Regions from separate parts of the Cupriavidus ulmosensis genome, predicted to be linked through region 1. Evidence: predicted binding sites of a transcription regulator. Region 1 holds the regulator's gene; each other region holds the start of a gene.
What was found. Region 1 encodes LexA, which represses DNA repair genes until DNA is damaged. Its sites were predicted from a motif close to ACTGTATNNNNATACAGT; they were not measured.
Positions count from the first base shown of each region.

Region 1 (4,237 bases):
TTCGATGTTCAGGCAAACGTAGTGAGCCTTGGCCAGCTTCTGGATCATGTAGGCCATCTGACGGCGGCCCCAGTCTTCCACTCGGTGGATCTGGCCTTCCTGCGAGGTGACCAGCGTCTTGTAACGCTCGATCATGGCCGGAACCTGTTCGCTCTGGTCCGGATGGACGATAAATACGATTTCGTAATGACGCATTGACGCTCCTTTTGGATAAGCCACCCGGGCGCCATGTCCGGTGTGGCAAGGTTGGATAGCCTTAAAGTATAGCGCGCTTTCCACGCATAGGGCAAGCTGCTTCAGTTATCGGCAAAGAGCGCCTGCAACGCCGCCGGATCCGCCGCCAGCGCCGGCCTGGCCGCCAGCGTGAGCAGCAGCAGCACGCGCGCCTTGTAGGGATTCAGGTCGCCGGCCGACACGAAGACGCCGGCGCTCGGCCGCGGCTGCGCCGGCATCGCCACATGCCCGGCCCCGGTGCGCGAGCTGCGCACGACCGCCACGCCCGCCGCGGCGGCCTCGGCCAGCGCCTCCGCCAGCGACTGGTGGATCGAGCCGTTGCCCGCGGCGGCCACCACGAGGCCGTTCACCCCGGCCGCGACCAGCGCATCGACCATCACCCGGCCCGGCTGCGCGTAGCTGGCCAGGATTTCCACCTGCGGCCACGCCGCCGGCACCGGCACCGGCATGGCCGCGGCCGGCAGCCGCAGCGGGGCGCGGGTGAAACAGACGAAATCGTCCTGCACATAACCGACCGGGCCGCCCGCCGGCGAAGCGAAGGCGTTCACCGCCGCCGTGTGCGCCTTCACGGCGTCGCGCGCGGCGTGGATCTCCTGGTTGACGACCAGCAGCACACCCTTCCCCACCGACGCCGGATGGCTGGCCACGCGCACCGCGTCGAGCAGATTCAGCGGGCCGTCCGCGGACAGAGAAGTCGACGGCCGCATGGCCGCGGTCAGCACCACCGGCAGCGTGGCCTCGCAGGCCAGGTGCAGCACCATCGCCGTTTCCTCCAGCGTATCGGTGCCGTGCGTCACCACGATGCCGGCGACGTCGGGCTGCGCCGACCAGAAGCGGATCCGCTCGACCAGCCTGGACCAGAGCGCGAACGACATGTCCTTGCTGTCCACCTGCGCCACCTGCTCCGCCTCGATGCGCGCTACCTCGCCAAGCGCGGGCACGGCCCCGAGCAGCGCCGACACCGGCACCGTGGCGGCCTGGTACTTCGCGCTGCTGGCGGGATTGGACGAAGAACCGGCAATGGTGCCGCCGGTGGCAAGCACAACGACGCGACGCAGTGAGGACATGGCGGGGGACGTGTAGGAAACCTGGAGTCGAAAAAAACGCGTACCCGGAACGGGCACCGCGTGCCGCGGATTGTAACCCTGCGCATCCCGGCACCCGCAAGGCGCGCCCGCAGGCAGGCGTGTTGCAAACTATTCGTCGATGCGCCGCGTCCTAAAAATTCCGCTTGCACTTCACTCGATACTGTATAAAATCACAGCATACTGTTTAAACGTACAGTGCTCTCCAATAACAGCGAAAACAACAGCGAACAACGGCGACTATGGCGACCCTGACACCGCGGCAGCAGCAGATTTTCGACCTGATTCGCAGCACTCTCCAGCACACCGGCTTTCCGCCCACGCGTGCCGAGATTGCCGCCAAGTTCGGCTTCTCCTCGCCCAATGCCGCGGAAGAGCATCTGCGCGCGCTGGCCCGCAAGGGCGTGATCGAACTCACCCCCGGCGCGTCGCGCGGCATCCGTCTCAAGGTATCGCGCAGCGACTCCGAGTTGCCCGACCAGTTCTCGCTGCCGATGGCGGGCGTCATGCAGCTGACGCTGCCGCTGGTCGGCCGCGTCGCCGCCGGCAGCCCGATCCTGGCCGCCGAACACATCGACCGCCAGTACCAGGTCGATGCCTCCGTCTTCGAAGTCCAGCCCGACTACCTGCTGCGCGTGCGCGGCCTGAGCATGCGCGACGCCGGCATCCTCGACGGCGACCTGCTCGCGGTCAAGCGCGCCAGCGAAGCCGCCAACGGGAAGATCGTCGTGGCCCGGCTCGGCGAGGACGTCACCGTCAAACGCCTCAACCGCCGCGGCGACACGATCGAACTGATCGCGGAGAACCCCGACTTCAGCAACATCATCGTCCAGCCGGACCGGGAAGAATTCTCCTTGGAAGGCATCGCCGTCGGCCTGATCCGTACCGGCGCGTTCTAAAAGCCCCAAGCCTCAAGTGCGGCTGGAGCGGGTTCGCCCGCCTCGAGCTGCACCCGATATGCCAACGCCATCCGCGCTGCGGATGCCGACAACTGTTGTTGCAAATCACCAGGTGTAGCCATGCTCCCAGCCAATCGCTTCTCCACCCGCCGCCCCGTCAAGCCCGTTCCGTTCCGCCAGTCCAAAGGCGTGCGCATCTACCAGGGCGCGCAGCGGCGCACGATGGTCGGCAGCATGGCCGCCATCTGCCGCATGCTCGAGCTGGAAGACCTTCCCAAGCTGTCCGTGTAATGGCGCGTGCCGCGTGGTGGCGCAGCGTGGAGACGGTTGCCATTCGCCGCATGCGCCAGCCTCATGAAATTTTTTGAGGCGAAGTACTAGCCATGTGCCAATGAAGTTTGTATAATCTTGTTTTTCGTCGATCAGCACTCAGCTGAAAGACAACGACGGTGGCTGTAGCTCAGTTGGTAGAGTCCAGGATTGTGATTCCTGTCGTCGTGGGTTCGAGTCCCATCAGCCACCCCAGAATTCTCTTCGGTATCGACGGCTTGAGCATTAACCAGCCGTTCGCGATACGAGATATCCGATAAAAGCGGATATACCCAACGGCGCCTCTGGCGCCGTTTTTGTTTTCTGCCGCTGGCAAGCATCGCACCGATGCTCCAATTTGCCATTGCCCGGACTCCCCTCCTCAAACCAACGTCGCCAGTCGACCCGCTTATCGCGCATGCGAGGCCGGTCATTTTGCAATTGTTGACAGTCAAACGGTACGTTGCTTCTTATGCTGGCCGCGGCACCATCCCCTGGTGCTCATATTCGACACTTCCCGATGCCGCTGCGCCGCTCCCCCGGCCCAGCGGCTTTTTTTGGCGGAACGGCGGCCGCAGCCGCGGTGACAGTTGTTGACAGTCCGTGTCTCCGCATCCTGATAGCCTTCAATCTCGCATCGTCATCCTCCGCTGGGTACGGTGCGGCTTCCTGTCCCCGCCGGGCATTCGTGTCCGGCGGGGTTTTCTTTTTTGGCCGATGCGTAGGTCCGATGTCTTGCGGACTTCGGGGCCTGACCGCCATCGAGTGGCCATGCAAGATGCCCCGGCCACTGCCTCTCGATTCATGGCGGACATGCCATCCACATGTGGAAGGCATTATCCTGCCACCTCACTCCCCATGCGCGCGGAAATTGCAGCGCGACGCTGTTTGCCCCGATACCCACTACACACCAGGAGATCTGGATATGGCTGGCTCGAGCCTCTTGCTGCTGATCGACGACATCACCTCGATCCTTGACGACATCGCGTCCATGAGCAAGCTCGCCGCCAAGAATACCGCCGGCGTGCTCGGCGACGATCTCGCTCTCAACGCGCAGCAAGTCACGGGCATGAAGGCCGACCGGGAGCTGCCGGTGGTGTGGGCGGTGGCAAAGGGATCGCTGCGCAACAAGGCAATCCTGGTGCCGTCCGCGCTGGCGATCAGCGCCGCGATTCCGTGGGCGATCACGCCTTTGTTGATGGCGGGTGGCGCCTTTCTCTGCCATGAGGGATTCGAGAAGATTGCGCACAGCCTGCTGCATCAGCGGAAGGCACCGGAGGCGACTGTCATCCGGAGCGAGCCGCCGACAACGGATCTGGCCACGCTCGAAACAACGAAGGTCCGCGGCGCGGTGCGCACGGATTTCATCTTGTCGGCGGAGATCATCGTCATCTCGCTCGGCACGGTTTCCGAGGCGACGTTCGGCACGCAGGTTGCCGTATTGTCGATCGTCGCATTGGTCATGACGGTGGGCGTCTATGGCCTGGTGGCCGGCATCGTCAGGCTCGACGATGCCGGGCTTTATCTTCACCAACGGCCATCGGCAACGGCGCGCGCCGCCGGCCGGGCCATTCTGCGCATGGCGCCCTGGCTGATGCGGGCGCTTTCGGTGGCCGGCACGGTTGCCATGTTCCTGGTCGGCGGGGGAATCCTGGTACATGGCTTTCCTGGCGCGCACCACGTGACGGAGCGCGCGGGCGCCCTGCTGGG
Region 1 covers NZ_CDRMWP010000001.1:2,535,739-2,539,975, forward strand. The annotation lists gene rpsF (30S ribosomal protein S6) at 1-195, opposite strand, end outside; gene ACWTPI_RS11570 (asparaginase) at 297-1,301, opposite strand; gene lexA (transcriptional repressor LexA) at 1,562-2,218, shown strand; gene ACWTPI_RS11580 (hypothetical protein) at 2,339-2,509, shown strand; tRNA gene ACWTPI_RS11585 (tRNA-His) at 2,668-2,743, shown strand; gene ACWTPI_RS11590 (DUF808 domain-containing protein) at 3,453-4,237, shown strand, end outside.

Region 2 (4,237 bases), 1.7 Mb from region 1:
TCTGGTAGACGTTGTCGACGATGGCGACGTCGCCGCCGTGCTGCTGCACGATCTCGCGCACGATGGCCAGGCCCAGGCCGCTGCCCTGGGTCTGCGTGCCCAGCACGCGGTAGAAGCGCTCCATCACGCGTTCGCGCTCGGCCACCGGAATGCCGGGGCCGGTGTCTTCCACCTCGAGGTAGGCGAACGGCTCGAACGCGTCGGCGCGCACGCGCACGGTGGCATGGCCGCCGGCGGGCGTGTAGCGGATCGCGTTGTCGATCAGGTTGTTGAGCATCTCGGTGAGCATCAGGCGGTTGCCCTGCACCATGACGGGATGATCGTCGGCGTCGACGCCGAGATCGATGCGGCGCGCCCACGCCTGCGGCAGCCAGTCCTTGACCACCTCGCGCGCGAGCGCGCCCAGGTCCAGCGGCGCCATGCTGCCGGCGCCGGCGAGGTTCTCCATGCGCGCCAGCGACAGCAGCTGCGTGACCAGGTGGGCGGTGCGCTCGGAGCTGCCGGCGATCTGCGCCAGCGACTTGCGCAATTCCTCCGGCGTCTGCTCGCGCTGGGCCAGTTCGGCCTGCATGCGCAGGCCGGCCAGCGGCGTCTTCATCTGGTGCGCGGCATCGGCGATGAAGCGCTTCTGCGTCTGCACCGACATGTCCAGGCGCGCGAGCAGGTCGTTGAAGGACGCCACCAGCGGCGTGATCTCCTGCGGCGCGGCGTGCTCGTCGATGGGGCTGGTGTCGCCGGGGTTGCGCGCGCGGATGCGCTGCTGGATCGCGTTCAGCGGCGCCAGCCCGCGCGTGAGGCCGAACCACACCAGCACCACCGCCAGCGGCAGGATCACGAACTGCGGCAGGATCACGCCCTTGATGATTTCATTGGCCAGGCGCGCGCGCTTGTCCAGCGTTTCGCCGACCTGCACCAGCACCGGCTGGGTGTCGCTGCCGTGCTTGAGGTCGACATAGGTATAGGCCACGCGCACGTCGTTGCCGGCCACGCGGTCGTCGCGCAGCGACACCAGCCCGGCGTGGCCGCGGTCTTCCTCGCTGGGCAGCGGCAGGTCGTTGTCGCCGGCGACGAACTCGCCGTGCGTGCCGACCACCTGGTAGTAGATGTTGTCGCTCTCGTCGGCGCGCAGGATCTCGCGCGCGGACAGCGGCAGCTGCAGCGTGACGCGCCCGTTGACCTCGCGCACCTGCTGCGAGAGCACGATGGCGCTGGCCTCCAGCGAGCGGTCGAACGGCCCGTTGGCGATCGACTTGGCCACCAGGTAGGTCACGGCGATGCTCATCGGCCAGAGCAGCAGCAGCGGCGCCAGCATCCAGTCCAGGATCTCGCCGAACAGCGAGCGCGGCGACGGGTGGCCGGCGCTGTCCTCCAGATGGGGCAGCGCCTCGGCCAGCGCTTCGTCGCCAGGACTGGCATCGGGCGCGGCGGAGTCGGGAGGCGGCGTGGCGGGCCGGGCGGCCCGCGCGCGCCGCCGGGGCAGTCGCAGCAGGCTCATGGGGAAGGGTTCGGGTGGTCCGTGGCGGGCAGGCCGGAAGAGCGACGCGGGGCGGGCGGCAGGATAGGCGAGGTCTCCCGGCCGGCTAGCCGTGCACCGCGGCGGCCTGGTATTTCTCCAGGCAATAGCCCAGGCCGCGCACCGTGGCGATGCGGATGCCGCCCACCTCGATCTTCTTGCGCAGCCGGTGCACGTAGACTTCGATGGCGTTGTTGCTGACTTCCTCGCCCCATTCGCACAGGTGGTCCACCAGTTGTTCCTTCGAGACCAGCCGCCCGGTGCGGGTCAGCAGGATTTCCAGCAGGCCCACCTCGCGCGCGGAGAGGTCCAGCATCTCTTCGTTCAGGTAGGCGATGCGGCCGACCTGGTCGAAGGCCAGCGGGCCGTGGTGCGTTAGCGTGGCGCCGCCGCCGGCGCCGCGCCGCACCAGCGCGCGCACGCGCGCTTCCAGCTCGGACAGCGCGAACGGCTTGGCCATGTAGTCGTCGGCGCCGAGGTCCAGCCCCTTGACGCGCTCGTCCACGCCGTCGGCGGCGGTCAGGATCAGCACCGGCAGCATGGCGCCGCGCGCGCGCAGGCGCTTGAGCACCTCCAGGCCGGGCAGGCGCGGCAGGCCGAGATCGAGGATGAGCAGGTCGAAGGTCTGGGTGGACAGCGCCGAATCGGCCTCCATCCCGCTGGCCACGTGGTCGACGGCATAGCCGGAGTGGCGCAGGGAGCGCGTCAGGCCGTCGGCCAGCACGTCGTCATCTTCAGCGATCAGAATACGCATGGTTGTCTCCACCCAGGCTCGGCTTTGTCGCCCCTTTGCCACCGGGTGTCGCCGGCGGTGCGGGCAGGGCTTGCCAAGCATACTGTTTTTTTATACAGTACCCGCTTGTTCCGGTCGCATTGTGCGCGGCCGGCATTTACCGGATTTTTCCGCCGCCTCTCATGCTGCGCGCCGATGCCACGGGCGGGTCGCGTACCGGGGCGGGCGGCGGGGCGGGCGCAAGCCCGCAAAAGCAGGCAGCGCGCCACATGCGGCCTATTTATACACCATTGACGGAAGGACGACCATGGATGACGGCAAGAAGGCGGGTGCTGGCGTAAGCGCCGAAAAGCAGAAGGCGCTGGCGGCCGCGCTGGCCCAGATCGAGAAGCAGTTCGGCAAGGGCTCGATCATGAAACTGGGCGAAGCCGAAATCGACCAGGACATCCAGGTCGTGTCCACCGGTTCGCTGGGCCTGGACATCGCGCTGGGCGTGGGCGGCCTGCCGCGCGGCCGCGTGGTGGAGATCTACGGTCCGGAATCGTCGGGCAAGACCACGCTGACGCTGCAGGTGGTGGCCGAGATGCAGAAGCTGGGCGGCACCTGCGCGTTCATCGACGCCGAGCACGCGCTCGACGTCAACTACGCCGGCAAGCTCGGCGTCAACGTGGGCGACCTGCTGATCTCCCAGCCGGACACCGGCGAGCAGGCCCTGGAAATCACCGACGCGCTGGTGCGCTCGGGCTCGGTCGACCTGATCGTGATCGACTCGGTGGCGGCACTGGTGCCCAAGGCCGAAATCGAAGGCGAGATGGGCGACTCGCTGCCGGGCCTGCAGGCCCGCCTGATGAGTCAGGCGCTGCGCAAGCTGACCGGCACCATCAAGCGTACCAACTGCCTGGTGATCTTCATCAACCAGATCCGCATGAAGATCGGCGTGATGTTCGGCTCGCCCGAGACCACTACCGGCGGCAATGCCCTCAAGTTCTACGCCTCGGTGCGCCTGGACATCCGTCGCATCGGCTCGATCAAGAAGGGCGACGACGTGATCGGCAACGAAACCAAGGTCAAGGTGGTCAAGAACAAGGTCTCGCCGCCGTTCCGCGAGGCGTTCTTCGACATCCTCTACGGCCAGGGCATTTCGCGCCAGGGCGAGATCATCGACCTCGGCGTGGACGCCAAGATCGTCGAGAAGTCGGGTGCCTGGTACAGCTACAAGGGCGAGAAGATCGGCCAGGGCAAGGACAACGCGCGCGAATACCTGCGCGAGAATCCCGACATCGCCGACGAGATCGAGAACAAGGTGCGCGAGACGCTGGGCGTGGCACTGATGAACGGCACGCCGGCCGCCGCGGTGACGGCCGACGCGAGCTGAGCGGGGCCGGGCGGGGCGCGTTGAGGGCATCGGAGGGCCATCGGGGCCGGCTGGAGTTGAGCCTGGCTCCGGCGGTCGGTGGTCCGTCGATTTCGCGGGCTTTCTCGTCCGTTTTCTTGCCTGCTGTTTTGTTCGATCTCGCCTGATTTCGCTTGATCCCGGCCGGGGCGGCGCGTGCATTGGCACGCGCCGCCCCGGTGTGCATTCCGCGGCCGCAACTCGCCGGTGGCCGCGATTGCTGGCGGTTGCCGGCTATTGCTTGCCCGCCGTTGTTTGCCGGTTGTTGCTTGTCAGTCGTCGCTTGCTTGCCGTCGCCGGTTCGGCGCCGCGCCAGGCAGATACATTCCACCGTTGCATTCGCGCCGCTTCCCATCGCGCCGCATTCTTTCATGGCCACTCGTCCTCCCCTTTCGCTGAAGGCCCGCGCGGTCGGCTACCTGTCGCGCCGCGAGCACAGCCGGGTGGAGCTGGCCCGCAAGCTGGCTCCCCATGCGGAATCGCCCGAGGCGCTCGAGCAATTGCTGGATGCGCTCGAGCGCGAGAACTGGCTGTCCAACGCGCGCTTCGTCGACAGCCTGGTGCACCGCCGCGCCAGCCGCTACGGCGCGGCCCGGGT
Region 2 covers NZ_CDRMWP010000001.1:809,014-813,250, forward strand. The annotation lists gene ACWTPI_RS03680 (sensor histidine kinase) at 1-1,495, opposite strand, end outside; gene ACWTPI_RS03685 (response regulator transcription factor) at 1,581-2,267, opposite strand; gene recA (recombinase RecA) at 2,554-3,621, shown strand; gene recX (recombination regulator RecX) at 4,011-4,237, shown strand, end outside.
Region 2: recA (recombinase RecA) is a predicted target of LexA. The motif match lies at 2,349-2,366, and genes of this name have one in related genera.

Region 3 (4,237 bases), 1.3 Mb from region 1:
CGTTCCTGGCGTGGGGATTGTGGGGCCCGCAGCCAGGCTGGGTGTACGGCCTCATCAACGCCGTCGCGGTGCTGATCATCGCCTGCCCGTGCGCGCTCGGGCTGGCGACCCCGATGTCCATCATGGTCGCCAGCGGCAAGGGCGCGTCGAACGGCGTGCTGTTCCGCGATGCGTCGGCCATCGAGAACCTGCGCAAGGTCGACACGCTGATCGTCGACAAGACCGGGACGCTCACGGAAGGCCGCCCGGCCTTCGAGCGCGGCCTCGGCATCAACGGATTCTCCGACCAGGAAGTGCTGCGCCTGGCGGCCAGCCTCGACCAGGGCAGCGAACATCCGCTGGCGGCCGCGCTGGTGGAGGCGGCGCGCCGGCAGAACCTGCCGCTCGACACGGCCGCGGATTTCGAGTCGGGCACCGGCATCGGCGTGCGGGGCACCGTGGCGGGCCGCAAACTCGCGCTCGGCAATACCGTGCTGATGGCGGCCGCGGGCGTCTCCGCCGCCGCCCTGAGCGAGGCCGGCGACGCCCTGCGCACGCAGGGCGCGAGCGTCATGTACCTGGCCGTCGACGGCACGCTGGCCGGCCTGCTGGCGGTGTCGGATCCGATCAAGGCGACCACGCCGGAAGCGCTGCGCAGCCTGCAGGCGCAGGGCATCCGCGTGGTGATGGCCACCGGCGACGGCGTGGCCACGGCCCGGGCCGTGGCCGGCAAGCTGGGGATCGGCGAATACCACGGCGAGGTCAGGCCGGCGGACAAGCTGGCGCTGGTCGCCCGGCTCCAGCAGGAAGGCCGCGTGGTGGCGATGGCCGGGGACGGCATCAACGATGCGCCGGCGCTGGCCAAGGCCGACGTCGGCATCGCGATGGGCACCGGCACGGACGTGGCCATGAACAGCGCCCAGGTCACGCTGGTGAAGGGCGACCTGCGCGGCATCGCCCGCGCCCGCAAGCTGTCCGAGGCGACCATCCGCAACATGAAGCAGAACCTCGGCTTTGCCTTCGTCTACAACGCGCTGGGCGTGCCGCTGGCGGCCGGCGTCCTGTATGGCGCGACCGGGATGCTGCTGTCGCCGATGTTCGCCGCGCTGGCCATGAGCCTGAGCTCGGTGTCGGTGGTCTCCAATGCGCTGCGCCTGCGGCGCGCGGCGGTGTAGGCCAGCGAGGGCGGACACCGCGCGCAGCGCTTCAGAACAGCAACTGCTGCGCGGACGGCGGCTCCGGCACGCGGAACAGGTCGGCCCGCAAGGGCGGGCGCTGCTGGTTGAGCCCGAAGCGGCGGCAAGCCTGCGCGAAGCGCTTGCCGACCAGCTCGGCGAAGATGCCGGTGCCGCGCATGCGCTGGCCGAATTCGGACTGGTTGTGCTTGCCGTCGCGGATCTGCTCGATCAGGCTCATGACGTGGCGGCGCCGCCCCGGGTAGTGCTGCTCCAGCCATTCGACGAAGAGGTCCCGCACCTCCAGCGGCAGGCGCAGCATGACGTAGCCGGCCGCCCCGGCGCCGGCCCCGGCGGCGGTCTCGAGCACGCGCTCGATGTCGAAGTCCGTCAGCGCCGGAATGATCGGCGCCACGATGACGCCGGTGGGAATGCCCTGCCCGGCCAGGCGCCGCACGCCCTCCATGCGCCTGGCCGGCGTATTGGCGCGCGGCTCGAGCCGCCGGGCGATGTCCGCGTCGAGCGTGCCGATCGAGACGTAGACCCGGGCCAGGCCCCTGGCCGCCATGCGGGCGAGGATGTCGGCGTCGCGCGTGACCAGCGACGATTTGGTCGTGATGGCCACCGGATGGTTGAATTCCTCCAGCACCTCCAGGATGGCGCGCGTCAGCCGGTGCTCCCGCTCGATCGGCTGGTAAGGGTCGGTATTGGTGCCGAGCGCGATCACCGAGGGCACGTAGTGCTTCTTGCTCAGTTCCCGCCGCAGCAGCTCGGCCGCGTTCGGCTTGGCGAACAGTTGCGTCTCGAAGTCCAGCCCCGGCGACAGCCCGAGGTAGGCGTGGGTCGGGCGCGCGAAGCAGTACGAGCAGCCGTGCTCGCAGCCGCGGTAGACGTTGATCGACTGGTCGAACGGGATGTCGGGCGACTGGTTGCGCGTGATGATCGATTTCGCCGCCTCGAGGACCACGATGGTCTTGCGCGGGGGCAGTTCGCCGTGGGCTTCCAGGACCGCCGCGAGGCCGTCGTCGTCGGGCTCGCGCGACCAGCCGTCGAAGCGGGATTCGACGTTGGAAAGCGCCCCGCGGCCGCGCTGGAAACCGGTCTTGAGTGACGCCATGACAACTCCTGCTGCGCGTTACGATGTACTGTATAAATATACAGTATCGAGGCGCCGCATGCAGGTTTTCCGGGGGCGTGGCGGCGCGCGGGAAAGCGCCGCGGGCTGGCGGGCCGCCCTCAGGCGAGCGGCGCCTTTTCGTCGACGGCGATCGCCAGTGTCTCCTTGATCTCCTCCATCACCACGTAGCTCTTGGACTGCGCGGCGCCGGGCAGCTGCAGCAGGATGTCGCCGAGCAGGCGGCGGTACTCGCCGATCTCGCGGATGCGCGCCTTGATGAGGTAGTCGAAATCGCCGGACACCAGATGGCATTCGAGCACTTCCGGGATGCGCGAGACCTCGCGGCGGAACTGCTCGAACATGTTGCCGGACTTGTTGCCCAGCGAGATCTCCACGAACACCAGCAGGCCGCTGCCCAGCAGGGCCGGATTGAGCCGCGCGTAGTAGCCCATGATCACGCCGTCGCGCTCCATGCGCTTGACCCGCTCGATGCAGGGCGTGATGGTCAGCCCGACGGCCTCGGCCAGCTCTTTCATCGACATCCGCCCGTCGGCCTGGAGCAGCGCCAGTATCTTGCGGTCCAGCCGGTCGAGGCTACGCACCGGTTGCCGGCTCGTTCTCATGAGTAGTTCCTGTTTCCTTGAAAATTACGATAACTATGACTGCATATATTTAAATAGTATAGAGAGAATTACTTTATCCACCCTCTTTTTTGGTTTCGAGCCCCCGACTATGCGAGTTCTCGTCCTTGGCAGCGGTGTAATCGGCGTGACAAGCGCCTGGTATCTGGCCCGCGCCGGCCACGAAGTCACCGTGATCGACCGCGAGGCCGCGCCCGCGCTCGGCACCAGTTTCGCCAACGCCGGGCAGATCTCGCCCGGCTACGCATCGCCGTGGGCCGCGCCCGGGGTGCCGCTCAAGGCCATCAAGTGGATGTTCCAGGAACACGCGCCGCTGTCGGTGCGCCCGGACGGCACGCTGTTCCAGCTGCAGTGGATGTGGCAGATGCTGATGAACTGCTCGGCCGAGCGCTACGCCACCAACAAGGAACGCATGGTGCGGCTGGCCGAGTACAGCCGCGACTGCATCCGCGCGCTGCGCGCCGATACCGGCATCGCCTACGAAGGCCGCCAGCAAGGCACGCTGCAGGTCTTCCGCACGCAGGAGCAGCTCGACGGCGCCGCCAAGGACATCGCCGTGCTCGAGCAGGCCGGCGTACCCTACCAGTTGCTGTCGCGCGGGGATCTCGCCGCCAGCGAACCGGCGCTGGCCGCGGTCAGCCACAAGCTGAGCGGCGGCCTGCGGCTGCCCAACGACGAGACCGGCGACTGCCAGTTGTTCACCACCCAGCTCGCGGCGATGGCCGAGGGCCTCGGCGTGAAGTTCCACTACGACCGCACCATCGACGGGCTGCTGACCCGCGGCGACACCGTCACCGGCGCGATGATCGGCGGCCAGCCGGTGACGGCCGACCTCGTGGTGGTGGCGCTGGGAAGCTGGTCGACGCCGTTCCTGAAGAACATCCTGCCGGGCCTCTCGAACCTGCCGGTCTACCCGCTCAAGGGTTTCTCCATCACCGTGCCGATGGCCGACGCGGAGCGCAGCCCGGTGTCGACCGTGCTCGACGAAACCTACAAGGTCGCCATCACGCGCTTCGACGACCGCATCCGCGTGGGCGGCATGGCCCAGATCGTCGGCTACGACCGTTCGCTGGACCCGTCCAAGCGCCGCACGCTCGAGCACGTGGTGACCGACCTGTTCCCGGGCGCCGGCGACGTCAGCCGCGCCACCTTCTGGACCGGCCTGCGCCCGATGACGCCGGACGGCACGCCCATCGTCGGCCCCACGCCGCTCAAGGGCCTGTGGCTCAATACCGGCCACGGCACGCTGGGCTGGACCATGGCCTGCGGCTCGGGCAAGCTGCTGTCGGACCTGGTGTCCGGCACCTCGCCGGCCATCCGCGCCG
Region 3 covers NZ_CDRMWP010000001.1:1,209,571-1,213,807, reverse strand. The annotation lists gene ACWTPI_RS05560 (copper-transporting P-type ATPase) at 1-1,154, shown strand, start outside; gene ACWTPI_RS05555 (PA0069 family radical SAM protein) at 1,186-2,271, opposite strand; gene ACWTPI_RS05550 (Lrp/AsnC ligand binding domain-containing protein) at 2,391-2,894, opposite strand; gene ACWTPI_RS05545 (D-amino acid dehydrogenase) at 3,004-4,237, shown strand, end outside.
Region 3: ACWTPI_RS05555 (PA0069 family radical SAM protein) is a predicted target of LexA. The motif match lies at 2,299-2,316, and genes of this name have one in related genera.